3 regions of the Peribacillus sp. NPDC096447 genome follow, and region 3 is predicted to be linked to each of the others. Evidence: riboswitches for the same ligand, from Rfam matches in the RefSeq annotation. Region 3 holds a riboswitch; each other region holds the start of a gene.
What was found. A riboswitch is a leader RNA that binds a small molecule or an ion and turns the genes downstream of it on or off. The one in region 3 is predicted to bind S-adenosylmethionine.
Positions count from the first base shown of each region.

Region 1: another riboswitch for S-adenosylmethionine. It lies ahead of mmuP (S-methylmethionine permease); the one in region 3 lies ahead of ACIQZD_RS06095 (methionine ABC transporter ATP-binding protein).
Region 2: another riboswitch for S-adenosylmethionine. It lies ahead of ACIQZD_RS09930 (methionine biosynthesis PLP-dependent protein); the one in region 3 lies ahead of ACIQZD_RS06095 (methionine ABC transporter ATP-binding protein).

Region 1 is NZ_JBIWEV010000005.1:193,146-197,262, forward strand. It holds gene ACIQZD_RS18280 (flavin reductase family protein) at 1-336, shown strand, start outside; SAM riboswitch class I at 562-664, shown strand; gene mmuP (S-methylmethionine permease) at 748-2,133, shown strand; gene mmuM (homocysteine S-methyltransferase) at 2,130-3,092, shown strand; gene ACIQZD_RS18295 (hypothetical protein) at 3,329-3,496, shown strand; gene ACIQZD_RS18300 (helix-turn-helix domain-containing protein) at 3,914-4,117, opposite strand, start outside.
Region 2 is NZ_JBIWEV010000002.1:613,179-617,295, forward strand. It holds gene fumC (class II fumarate hydratase) at 1-547, opposite strand, end outside; SAM riboswitch class I at 876-989, shown strand; gene ACIQZD_RS09930 (methionine biosynthesis PLP-dependent protein) at 1,076-2,188, shown strand; gene metC (cystathionine beta-lyase) at 2,185-3,366, shown strand; gene ACIQZD_RS09940 (type B 50S ribosomal protein L31) at 3,478-3,726, opposite strand; gene ACIQZD_RS09945 (ABC transporter ATP-binding protein) at 3,860-4,117, opposite strand, start outside.
Region 3 is NZ_JBIWEV010000001.1:1,216,334-1,220,450, forward strand. It holds gene ACIQZD_RS06085 (MetQ/NlpA family ABC transporter substrate-binding protein) at 1-435, opposite strand, end outside; gene ACIQZD_RS06090 (methionine ABC transporter permease) at 457-1,107, opposite strand; gene ACIQZD_RS06095 (methionine ABC transporter ATP-binding protein) at 1,121-2,143, opposite strand; SAM riboswitch class I at 2,422-2,533, opposite strand; gene ACIQZD_RS06100 (GNAT family N-acetyltransferase) at 2,674-3,141, opposite strand; gene ACIQZD_RS06105 (NADPH-dependent FMN reductase) at 3,564-4,109, shown strand.

The DNA.
Region 1 (4,117 bases), on a different contig from region 3:
GCTGATGCAAATCGAACGGCCAAGGAACTTCCGTCTGACGAAAGTGAATTGGGTCTTACCAATTTCACTCAGGCGGTTAGTGATAAGGTATCGGTACCAGGATTGCAAGAAGCGAAGGTACGCTTTGAATGTATATTAGAGCATGCGATACCATTGGCAGGCTCCAAGAATAAACCTGGTTGTGATTTATTGATAGGGAAAATAGTCTGCTATCATATAGAGCAGGATATTTACCATAATGGCCGAATTGACCAGAATGGGCTAAAACCTGTAGCAAGATTAGCGGGTCATACTTATACAAAACTAGGGGAATTATTTGAAATTGAACGACCTTAAGGAATAAGAAAGAAAAATGGCGTCATCTTTTAAGGTGTCGTCATTTTTTTAAATTATTCCCGGTTAGCATTATCTGCAATTCTAATACTGTAAGCGACTGTTCCAAAAACAAGTTCATATCTATGCCAAAGATCGATGATCGTTTGGACTTTAAAGGAAGTCTTTACAAACCGAAACAAAACTTGACAATTTATTCATAGATTGATAAAGTTATAAAAAAATAATTTCTTATCCAGAGAGGTGGAGGGACTGGCCCTATGAAACCTCAGCAACAGGTCTGCAATGACACTGTGCTAATTCCAGGGGGTGAAACCTTGATAGATAAGACCGTACGTGTTTATTTGTCAGTAACGCACTCTTTTTTAGAGTGCGTTTTCGTTTTTTCTGGATGCAAGATAAAGGAGAGTAAGAATGGAGAACAAAAGGAAGCATGATTTTCAAAGGGAAATGCAGGCAAGGCATATAATAATGCTATCGCTTGGCGGGGTGATTGGAACAGGTTTATTCTTAAGTTCGGGTTATACGATTCAACAGGCTGGCCCATTCGGCACCATCCTTTCGTATCTGATTGGGGCATTAGTGGTTTATCTAGTCATGCTATGTCTAGGTGAACTGGCAGTACATATGCCCGAGACAGGTGCGTTTCATAGCTACTCAGCTAAATACATAGGTCCTGGGACAGGGTATACAGTAGCTTGGTTGTATTGGCTAACTTGGACTGTTGCACTAGGTTCGGAATTCACGGCTGCAGGTTTGTTGATGCAGAGATGGTTTCCATCAATCAATGTCTGGATATGGAGTGCACTATTTGCCATATTGGTCTTGGCATTAAATGCGTGGACCGTTAAATTTTTCGCTGAATCCGAATTCTGGTTTGCGTCTATAAAGGTATTTGCCATTGTGATTTTTATTATTTTGGGAGCAGCAGCAATGCTAGGTTTCATTCCAATAATTCATTCACAATCCGCTCCGTTCTCCAATTTTACAAGTGAAGGTTTATTTCCGAATGGTGCTTTTGCCATTATAATGACGATGCTTGCGGTGAATTTCGCATTCTCTGGAACTGAATTAATCGGAATTGCAGCTGGAGAGACTGTGAATCCAGAAAAAACGATACCAAAGGCAATCCGTATGACATTATGGAGATTGATTATCTTTTTTGTAGGAACCATCGTTGTATTATCCGCATTATTGCCTATTTCGGATGCAAGCGTATTAGAAAGCCCCTTTGTGGCAGTTCTTGAACGGATTGGTGTGCCATATGCAGCGGATATTATGAACTTTGTTATATTAACTGCCATTTTGTCTGCTGCAAACTCAGGATTGTATGCATCATCCAGAATGCTTTGGTCACTTGCAGATAAGGAAACTATATCACCAATATTTGCAAAATTGACAAAACGGGGAGTTCCGATAAATGCAGTCCTATTCAGTATGTTGGGCGGCTGTTTAGCCCTGTTCTCGAGTATTATTGCACCGGATACTGTTTACATAGTGCTTGTATCCATTTCTGGACTAGCCGTGGTTGTAGTTTGGATGAGTATTAGCGTGTCACAGTTTCTATTTCGCAGACGATATATAAAAGAAGGAAATTCAGTAAATGACTTGGCTTATCGAACGCCATTATATCCACTCGTACCAATCGTTTCTTTTATGCTATGCCTGGCTTCTTGCATAGGCATTGCATTTGATCCTACACAACGAATTGCACTATATTGTGGCATTCCATTTATTTTGTTTTGCTATGGAAGTTATTATATGACACAAAACCATAAAGAAAAGAGGAGTAGATCATGAACAATAAAACTAACCCTATTGACGCTATTTTACGAGATCATTCAGTCATGATTTTGGACGGAGCTTTAGCTACAGAGCTAGAGGGGCATGGATGTGATTTGGACGACCCGCTCTGGTCTGCACGTGTATTACTTGAAAATCCAGAAGTGATTTATCAAGTGCATTCTGACTATTTTCGTGCTGGAGCGGACTGTGCGATTACGGCTAGCTACCAAGCCACTGTTGAAGGTTTCGCCCTCCGCGGAATACAAGAAAAAGAGGCTTTGGAGCTAATCCGGAAAACGGTTTTACTCGCAAGAAAAGCAAGAGATGATTTTTGGAAGGAAGAAAATCAAACGCTTAGGCCTAAGCCATTGGTTGCTGCATCTGTTGGCCCTTATGGGGCTTATCTTGCGGATGGTTCAGAGTATGTAGGAAACTATGGTGTTTCGGATGAAACTTTAACGGCTTTTCATCGCTCACGAATATCAGCGTTGATTGAAGCAGGAGCTGACCTTTTAGCTTTTGAAACGATTCCTTCCCTGCAAGAAGCAAAAGTATTATATTCATTATTGAAGGATTATCCAGAAGTGTATGCTTGGCTGTCCTTTTCATTGAAAAATGAAAAAGCGATAAGTGACGGTACATTACTCGAGGAGTGTACAAGATTGTTTGGGGACAGTGAGCAAATTGCAGCAATCGGCATCAACTGTGCGCCAGTATCATGTATCACGGAAGCCATCCAGGTATTGCGTGCAAACACGGATAAACCAATCATTGTTTATCCGAATTCAGGTGAAACATATAATCCAGAAACTAAAACATGGCATGGTCAAGAATCATGTAACAGGCTCGACCTGAAATCTGAAGAATGGCACCATGAAGGGGCGCGTTTAATTGGAGGGTGCTGCAGAACGGCACCACATCATATTGAAGACATTTCAAGAAAGTGGCGACCTTCCGTGGTGGTATCCTCCTAGCCTTTGTACTGTTATAAGGTATGTAGGTAGCAAATAGACCCTAACTAAAAGGAACAGGAAGCGTCATAATCAGGCGGTTCCTGTTCTTTTTGAGCTCATTATTCAAACTCGAGTTATCTTATCTCTTAGGCTGAAAAAGAAACCGCTGCAAAAACAGTAATAGGAGAAATTAAATCATAATATTTGTTTGCTTGGGAAAACTAAAAAAACAATGAATAGAAAGGAGAGAAATGAGTATGAGCCGTGGTAAAAATTTTAATCACAAAGAAAAAGGCCATCCAGGAAATTTACCTAATAATAGAATTAGCGAAGAGAAGGAACACAGCCGGCAGTATGAACAAATCGAGGATATTGTCACACATGAAGCTTTTAAAAATCGGGAAAAAGAAGACGAGATGCCTTAATATATTGATATTTCATGTATATATGGGGGGGGAAAACCATGAGCTTTTGCTATGGTTTTTTCTTTCATTACTAATAAATCAAGAGGGGAACAGATATTTATCATACCTTGTTGGAAAAGGAAGTAAGCTAAATAATAAGCCGACTTTCTTCTATATAAATAATAAAACTTAAATTTTTCAGCTCGGGGCATCATTAGTCTCAAGTCACTAAGACGGGTTAGTAAGTATAATCTGCATTGTCATCCAGAAATAATTAAGGGTAACGTCTAAAAAGGGCGAAATTAATTTATCAGAACCGACTTATCCTAACTGGTTATAACCCTGGAATTTTTACAGCTTTAGATATAAATCTGCCAGGTATAAGAACCTGATGAAGTACGGTTCGTTCCCCATATACAAGTCTTGATCCAATTTCTGCTATGTTTCATTTTGTTTATCGCGATTTATTTCCACTTCTCGTTTTGCTCTAATAAAAGCGATGAATTGAATCGTCTCCTCTTCAGAAAGAGAGATTCCATCAACAACAAGCTCCATATTTGGTAAATCCGTTAATTCCATGACTTGAGGTGATTCTGTGGTAAGATCTTTAGCTGGATGATCTACTCGACCTAGAATGTAATC
Region 2 (4,117 bases), on a different contig from region 3:
CAATTTTCACGACATCCCAAAATTCTTTTTCTTTTGTATCGAATGTATCACGAAGGGCTTTGATGGCAGGAACCAATTTTTCAGCGACTTCCATAAAGGCTGCAATATGCATGGCGGTCGGGAAAGTATCATTTGAGCTTTGTGCCTTGTTAACATCATCATTCGGGTGAAGGGTTTCGGATTCACCATTTTCTTTTAACCATTCATTCCCTTTGTTAGCGACCACTTCATTCACGTTCATATTACTTTGCGTGCCGCTTCCAGTTTGCCAAACTACAAGCGGGAAATGTTCATCAAGTGTACCTTCAAGGATTTCCCCGCAAATCTTGACGATGGCATTCTTTTTAACTTCGGAAAGATCACCAAGATCATAGTTCACCTTTGCCGCAGCTTGTTTAACGTATGCAAATGCACGAACTAATTCAATCGGCATTTTTTCGTTACCGATTTTGAAATTGTTACGGCTTCTCTCAGTTTGTGCCCCCCAATATTTATCAGCAGGAACTTTCACTTCACCCATCGTATCTCGTTCGATTCTGTATTCCATGTGTTCTCCTCCTATGTTTGCACTATTCATTGAAGACGTTTTGCATATGAAATGAATAATGTCGGATTATTCTTTCTCTCCATACATTGTACAAACTTTATTATTTTAAAGCAAAAATATCCCGCTGGCCCTTTCCATTTTTTCTGAAAAATCCATGTTTCCTTCATGTTTATATGAAAATCCGATTATTCTTTATAGACACATAAAGTGTAGACACCACTAGGCTCCAATTGACCTGGTCATGAACATCAGAGCATTATCACTACAAAAATGTCCTTGACAGTATTTTGTATATATAGTAAATTCAAAAGAAATTGAATAATCTAAACTCTTATCGAGAGAGGTAGAGGGAATGGCCCGATGACACCTCAGCAACCTTCATTTGTTTCAAACCAATGAAAAGGTGCTAATTCCACAAGTTTGTGAACTTGGAAGATAAGAAGAATGACTCGTCACTACTTAATCAAAGTCTTCTTCTTAAAGAAGACTTTTTTTTATTTTATATAACTCAAAGGAGCAGTGAAAACCATGTACAAAACTGAAACATATCTTGCTCAATTAGGAAATCGCAGCGAAACGGCGACAGGAACAGTCAATCCGCCGGTATACTTTTCAACAGCTTTTCGTCACGAAGGAATTGGCCAATCGACGGGATTCGACTACACAAGGACAGGTAACCCTACACGCCAGCTATTGGAGCGATCCATCGCCGATCTGGAAAAAGGAGACCAAGGTTATGCCTGCAGTTCAGGAATGGCCGCCATCTCCACTATTCTCGCCCTTTTTAAATCCGGGGATGCATGGATTGTCAGCGAAGATCTTTATGGCGGTACATATCGTCTGTTAGAACAAGGTTTTAAAAAATGGGGATTGCAGTGTGACTATGTAAACACTTGTTGTTTGGAGGATATCGAAAAAGCCATCACTCCTCACACGAAAGCCATCTTCATCGAAACTCCCACTAACCCTCTTATGCAGCAAACGGATATTAGCGCCGTTGCCGCATTGGCCAAACAATATAATTTATTGTTAATCGTTGATAATACTTTTTACACGCCTCTTATTCAACAACCCATCCTGCTTGGAGCGGATATTGTGATTCACAGTGCAACCAAGTATCTCGGTGGTCATAATGATGTGCTCGCCGGACTGATCGTTGCTAGCGGCGCTGAATTATGTGATGCTCTTGCCTTCCATCATAATGGTACTGGAGCTGTCTTGAGCCCATTTGATTCTTGGCTGTTGATGCGCGGAATGAAAACCCTGGCATTGCGGATGGAGCGTCATGAAAAGAATGCCAAGATACTTGTAGATTACTTATCGGAACATGATTGTGTCACTGATGTATTGTATCCCGGCAGAGGCGGCATGATTTCTTTCCGCATCATTGATGAAGCGGCGGTCAACCCATTTTTACAATCGCTCTCATTAATTTCCTTTGCAGAAAGTCTTGGAGGGGTTGAAAGCTTTATCACCTATCCTGCCACACAAACACATGCCGATATACCGCTTGAAGTCAGAACGGCAAATGGGGTTTGTAATCGCCTGCTCCGCTTCTCCGTTGGCATCGAGGATAGCGATGATTTGATTGGTGACCTGCAGCAAGCATTCGCACATGTAAAAAGGGAGGCACTACGATGACAGATCATGATTTTAGCTTTGAAACGAAATTACTTCATAATCAACATAAATTCGATCCGGCAACGGGCGGTGTGAGCGTCCCCATTCAGCATGCATCGACTTTCCATCAATCCGATATCGATCAATTCGGCAAATATGACTACAGCAGAAGCGGGAACCCAACTCGCGAGGCACTTGAAGATATCATTGCCGTTCTTGAGGAAGGCACTCACGGCTTTGCCTTTTCATCAGGTATGGCTGCCATTTCAACAGCCTTCCTGCTATTGTCTGCCGGGGACCATATCGTCATTTCCGAAGATGTGTACGGCGGAACGTTCAGGATGGTCACAAGCGTATTGACCCGTTTCAATATTGAGCATACCTTCGTTGACATGACGGACCTTGAAAGCGTCAAAGCGGCCGTTCAGCCAAATACCAGGGCCATATACATCGAAACCCCTTCAAATCCGTTACTTAAAGTGACCGATATTCAAGCTGTATGTGATATCGCAAAAAAAGCCGGTGCCTTAAGTTTTGTTGATAATACATTCTTGACGCCGGCATTGCAAAAACCGCTGAATCTGGGCGCTGATGTTGTACTTCATAGCGCGACGAAGTTTTTATCCGGACATAGTGATGTGGTAGCTGGGCTTGCGGTAGTGAAAGATCCGGAATTGGCGGCAAGACTCGGTTCGCTCCAAAACTCCTTTGGAGCGGTCCTTGGTGTCCAAGATGCCTGGCTTGTAATGAGAGGTTTGAAAACCTTGTCAGTTAGAATGGAACATTCACAAAAAGGGGCAGAAAAGATTGCAGCCTACTTAAAGGAGCAGCCCTTGGTGAAAAAAGTGTATTATCCCGGCCTAGCCGATCATCCACAACACGCCATCCAGAAAGGCCAGTCACTTGGAGCAGGAGCGGTCCTATCATTTGAATTGGAAAGTGAGGAAATCTTCCGTTCTTTCGTGAACACTGTCGAGCTCCCTGTTTTTGCCGTAAGCCTAGGAGCGGTCGAATCTATATTATCCTATCCGGCCAAAATGTCCCATGCTGCCATGCCTGCTGATGAAAGGGAAAAGCGCGGCATCACGAACAGCTTGCTCCGCCTCTCTGTCGGACTTGAAAATCCGGACGATATAATCAAGGACTTCGATGCTGCCCTCGTCAATATTGCCAAAGGGGAAGCAATTGCTGCAAAATGATCAAAGAATGGGTGCCTCATATATTATGGGCACCCTTTTTCTTTGCATCATTATTAAATCTTTTCTACCCAGTCATAAAAAAAGGCCATCGATTTCCCGATGGCCTGACTCTCATTTCTTCATATTATATTTATCCAGGAAGCGATCCACCCGTCCGCCTTTTTCAGCAAACTTCTGCTTTCCGGTATAAAAAGGGTGCGTATCCGAGCTGATTTCCACTTTTAATAATGGATATGTTTGGCCGTCTTCCCAATCGATTGTTTCATTGGACGTCTTTGTGGAACCTGTCAAAAATTTATACCCACTGTTGGTATCCATGAATACCACTTGTTGATAATCGGGATGAATTTCTTGTTTCACTATTATCACCTCATCGTCAGTATAGGTATATCTTAAACGTAATGATTACTATTATCAATCATTATGCTTGAAGGTACCAAAAGTCGGCACCCTCATTATAGTTTAATCTTGATGATCCAACCTTATTCAATTGTCAGCCAGCCATGCCTTTATGCGGACCAGCCTGCAGTTCATACATTTGATAGTACTTCCCTTTTAGTTCCATTAATTCCTCATGTGTACCTTGCTCAGCAATCTGCCCTTTATCCAGTACAAGAATTTGGTCGGCATTTTTTATCGTGGAAAGTCTATGTGCAATGATGAAGGTCGTTCTCCCTTTTTTCAGCACTTCCATTCCCTCCTGGATAATCGCCTCGGTTTCGGTGTCGATGCTTGCTGTCGCTTCATCCAA
Region 3 (4,117 bases):
ACGGCCAAAGTTTGTCGCTTCATTCGGTACGGCTATCGTAGCACCATCTGGAAGACTTTTAAGATCTTTGTGTTTTTTCGAATAAAGGCCCATAGGTGCAATGACAGTCGACCCGATGGCCTCCAATTTCAGATTTTGATCTTGAACGAATTCATCGAAGTATGCGACCGTTTGGAACGAATTGGCATCAATTTCACCTTCACTTAACGCAAGGTTCGGTTGGATATAATCATTGAAAGTGACTAGTTCGATATTAAGTCCTTCCTCTTTCGCTAAGTCGACAATGTATTCCCATGTTCTCGTATCTCCGCTGCTGACACCGACTTTCACTGTTTTCACATCATCAGAACCGCCTGATGCACCCTCATCGTTCCCGCATGCTGCAGCCACGATGGCCAATGCCAATACCATGATCGTTAATAAGATTTTTTTCATTTTTCCTACCTCCTGTTATTTTTATCTTCTTCTGATTTTTCTTGAAACAAAATTCCCAGTGGATTGCAATAATTGAACGATGATCACGAGCGCCGCTACTGTGACGATCATCGTCATCGTATCGAACCTTTGATAACCGTAAGCCAAGGCTAAATCCCCGACCCCGCCTGCACCGACGGCACCTGCCATGGCCGTAGATCCAACAAGCCCGATTGTCGCTGTTGTAAATGTTAGGATTAACGAACTAAGTCCCTCGGGAATCAAAAAGCGATAAATGATTTGCCATGTCGTCGCACCCATCGCTTGAGCTGCCTCGATGATCCCTTTGTCCACTTCCAACAGGGAGTTTTCCACAAGCCGGGCAATATAAGGAGCCGCGTAAAAGATTAGCGGAACAATGGCCGCATTCGTTCCAATCGCACTGCCTACAATCATTCTGGTAAACGGAATAAGTGCTACAAGCAAGATGATGAAAGGAACCGACCGCAATATATTGATGATCGGGTTCAATACATTAAAAATCCATTTATTCTCCAGGATGTGACCCTTTCTTGTAATGACAAGCAGGATACCGAGCGGAAGCCCAATCAATCCGGAAAATACCAATGAGATGGCTACCATATAAAGTGTGTCACCGAAAGCTGTCGACAGCTGCTCTGCCGTTATTTCCATTCCCCAAAGCGTATTACCCATTTATCTGCACCTCCTGGACGAGAATCCCCTCATCTTTAATATATTGATAAGCCTTATCCACCTCATTTTTGCTTCCGGTCACTTCGATGATCAAATTCCCAAAAGGCGTTTCCTGAATTTCAGAAATATTGGCCGATAAGACACTTAAATGAATATCATATTTCTTCGAGATGGTAGACAGTAAAGGAGTACCCGAAGTAGTCCCAATAAAATTAATTTTCCAAATAATCGGAATGTGCGCCCCTATGCTTTTTAAAAAACTTTGTGGAATCTCGTCATGTATGACCGTTCTCACGAAGTTTTTTGCAATATCCGTTTGCGGCTTCGCGAAAACTTCGAAAACCGAACCTTGTTCAACGACACATCCGCCCTCCATGACCGCTACCTTATTGCAAATTTCCCGAATTACAGACATCTCATGAGTGATTAGCAGAATGGTGATATTGTATTCTTTATTAATTTTTTTTAAGAGCTGCAGAACTGCACTCGTTGTTTGTGGATCCAATGCCGATGTAGCTTCATCACACAATAAGATCGATGGATTCGTAGCCAAAGCTCTCGCAATGCCGATCCGCTGCTTTTGACCGCCGGATAATTGTTCCGGATAACTCTTTGCCTTGCTCGATAAGCCAACGAACTCCAACAGCTCGCCTACACGGTTTTTGATTTCCTTAGCCGGAGTTCCCGATAAAACCAGCGGCATGGCAATGTTATCAAAAACGGTCTTTGAGTTTAGCAAGTTAAAATGCTGAAAAATCATCCCGATTTTTTTCTTTTCTGCCCGTAATTCCTTAGGGCTTAATTTGGTTAAATCCTTGCCCCCAACAATCACCGAACCATCTGAAGGTTGTTCAAGCAAGTTGACCAGCCTGATCAACGTACTCTTTCCGGCCCCGCTATAACCGACTACACCGAATATATCCCCCTTTTCCACTGTCAAATCAATGCCCTTCAAAGCCTCGACAGTCTGTTTCTTTGTTTGATAAACCTTTTTAACATTTTGAAACTCAATCATCCAATCTCCCCCCATGCTGTTTATTTGTACGAATTCATTATCCAGAGAGAAGAGCTTTGCAAAGTTTCATAATGATAGGGTTATATTCGAAACTCACGAGTAATTGTGTGAAACTCACGAGTAAATCTGCGAAACTCATGAGTAATTGCACCAATTCTCCAAATAACCATATACATTTTGAATAAACAAAAGAGGCCTCTTCCGTCATCAGACAGAAGAGGCCTCTTTTAGACATAAAAAAGAGTAAACTCTTAAATTAATTATCTAAGTAAAGCTCCTTCTTATCTTTCAAACTTTCGTCCGTTGGAATTAGCACAGTATTTTTACAAAAGTAAAAACCCGCTGCCGAGGTATCATAGGGCCAAGTCCCTCCACATCTCTTGATAAGAATTAACGTTTTATTTAATTATGTCCTTCACTATATATTCTAATTTCTTTAAAGTCAACCATATTCTTCATCGCTTAAAATATTTTCACAGGATAGTGAATTGATGGTTTTATATTATATTAATATAATTAAAAATTATATTTTATAATGATTTGCTCATTCTCCATACGGTGTATATTTCATTTTCTTCCCTTATCTTGATCATGCCTGAATTCGTATATAAACGAATCGCCCTTCCATTATCCGGAGAAACCCTTAAATGATATTCGGAGACATTAAATTGCCTGAAAAAGTTTTCTGCGTAGCGAACCAATTCCTTGCCAAGGCCTTTACTGCGGTATTCGGGAATAAGATAAAATAAATTTACATAGCCAATCTCAGTTCCTTCATACTCCCGAATTTGAAGTTCCATTTGTCCAATCGGTACTTGGTTCTTTTCAATGATCACCTGTCCATCCGGAAATTTGCGGACCCTTTCTCCCATTCGTTGCAGATATGTATTTTCATCTCCAAAACCAGCTTCAGATCCAAAACTTAAAACAAAGGAATCTTTCCTGAATTTAACGATAATATCTTTGTCTTTGTCCGTATCAATGGTACGAAAGATCAACTTCATCCCCTCCTATCATTTTAGTGAAATAGTTATCAAGCAAACAAACTCATTTTACTTACCCCTTTATGAAATTTCATTATTTACTTTTTCAAGCGTCTTATTTCATTTTTTCTGAAAGGATTTTGCCTTAATCCCTATAGGAGTGGCCATAATATTAAATTAAAAACAAATGCAATATTGTTGGGAGAGGTCGAGTAATGGGATTGGGTAGGCACAAACAAATTTATTTTAATTTTCGAGTCTGACTTTGCAGGGTAACCCTAAGTGAATGAATGTTCGAGAGGAATTTTGTTTATTCAGCTCTAACTCAACTTTTTCCCAAGCATCCTTTTTCCCTTTCATTTATATTCCAATTATAATGGTTAAGTGGAACAAATTTACATGATTATCCATTATAAAAATCATTGGAGGTATTGAAGATGAAAGTTGTTGCAATAGTGGGAAGTATCCGTAAAGAGTCTTACAACCTTAAGCTTGCCAAATATATTCAATCTAGATATCAAGATCGGTTCGATCTCGAAATCTTGAACATCCGGGATTTACCTTTTTATGATCAAGATATTGAAAATGACCCTCCATTAGTTGTAAAAGAATTTAAAAGTAAAGTGGCCAAAGCAGATGCAGTCTTGTGGGTAACACCTGAATACAACGGTACGATTCCAGGAGTATTGGGCAATGCAATCGATTGGTTATCACGTGTCGATAAAGTTTTGATCGGAAAACCATCATGGATCATGGGTGCATCAATGGGGCAATTAGGAACGGTTAAAGCTCAATTGCATTTGCGTGAAATCTTATTTGCAATAGGCATCTCCTCCCCACTCCTTCCCGGGAATGAAGTATATGTTGGTGCAGTGCATGACAAAATCGATAACGAAGGCAGGCTTACACATCAGTCGACTGTCCAGTTTATCGATACGGTCGTCGATAATTTCATTAGCTGGTATAATCATCATACTCGTTAATGCTTTAA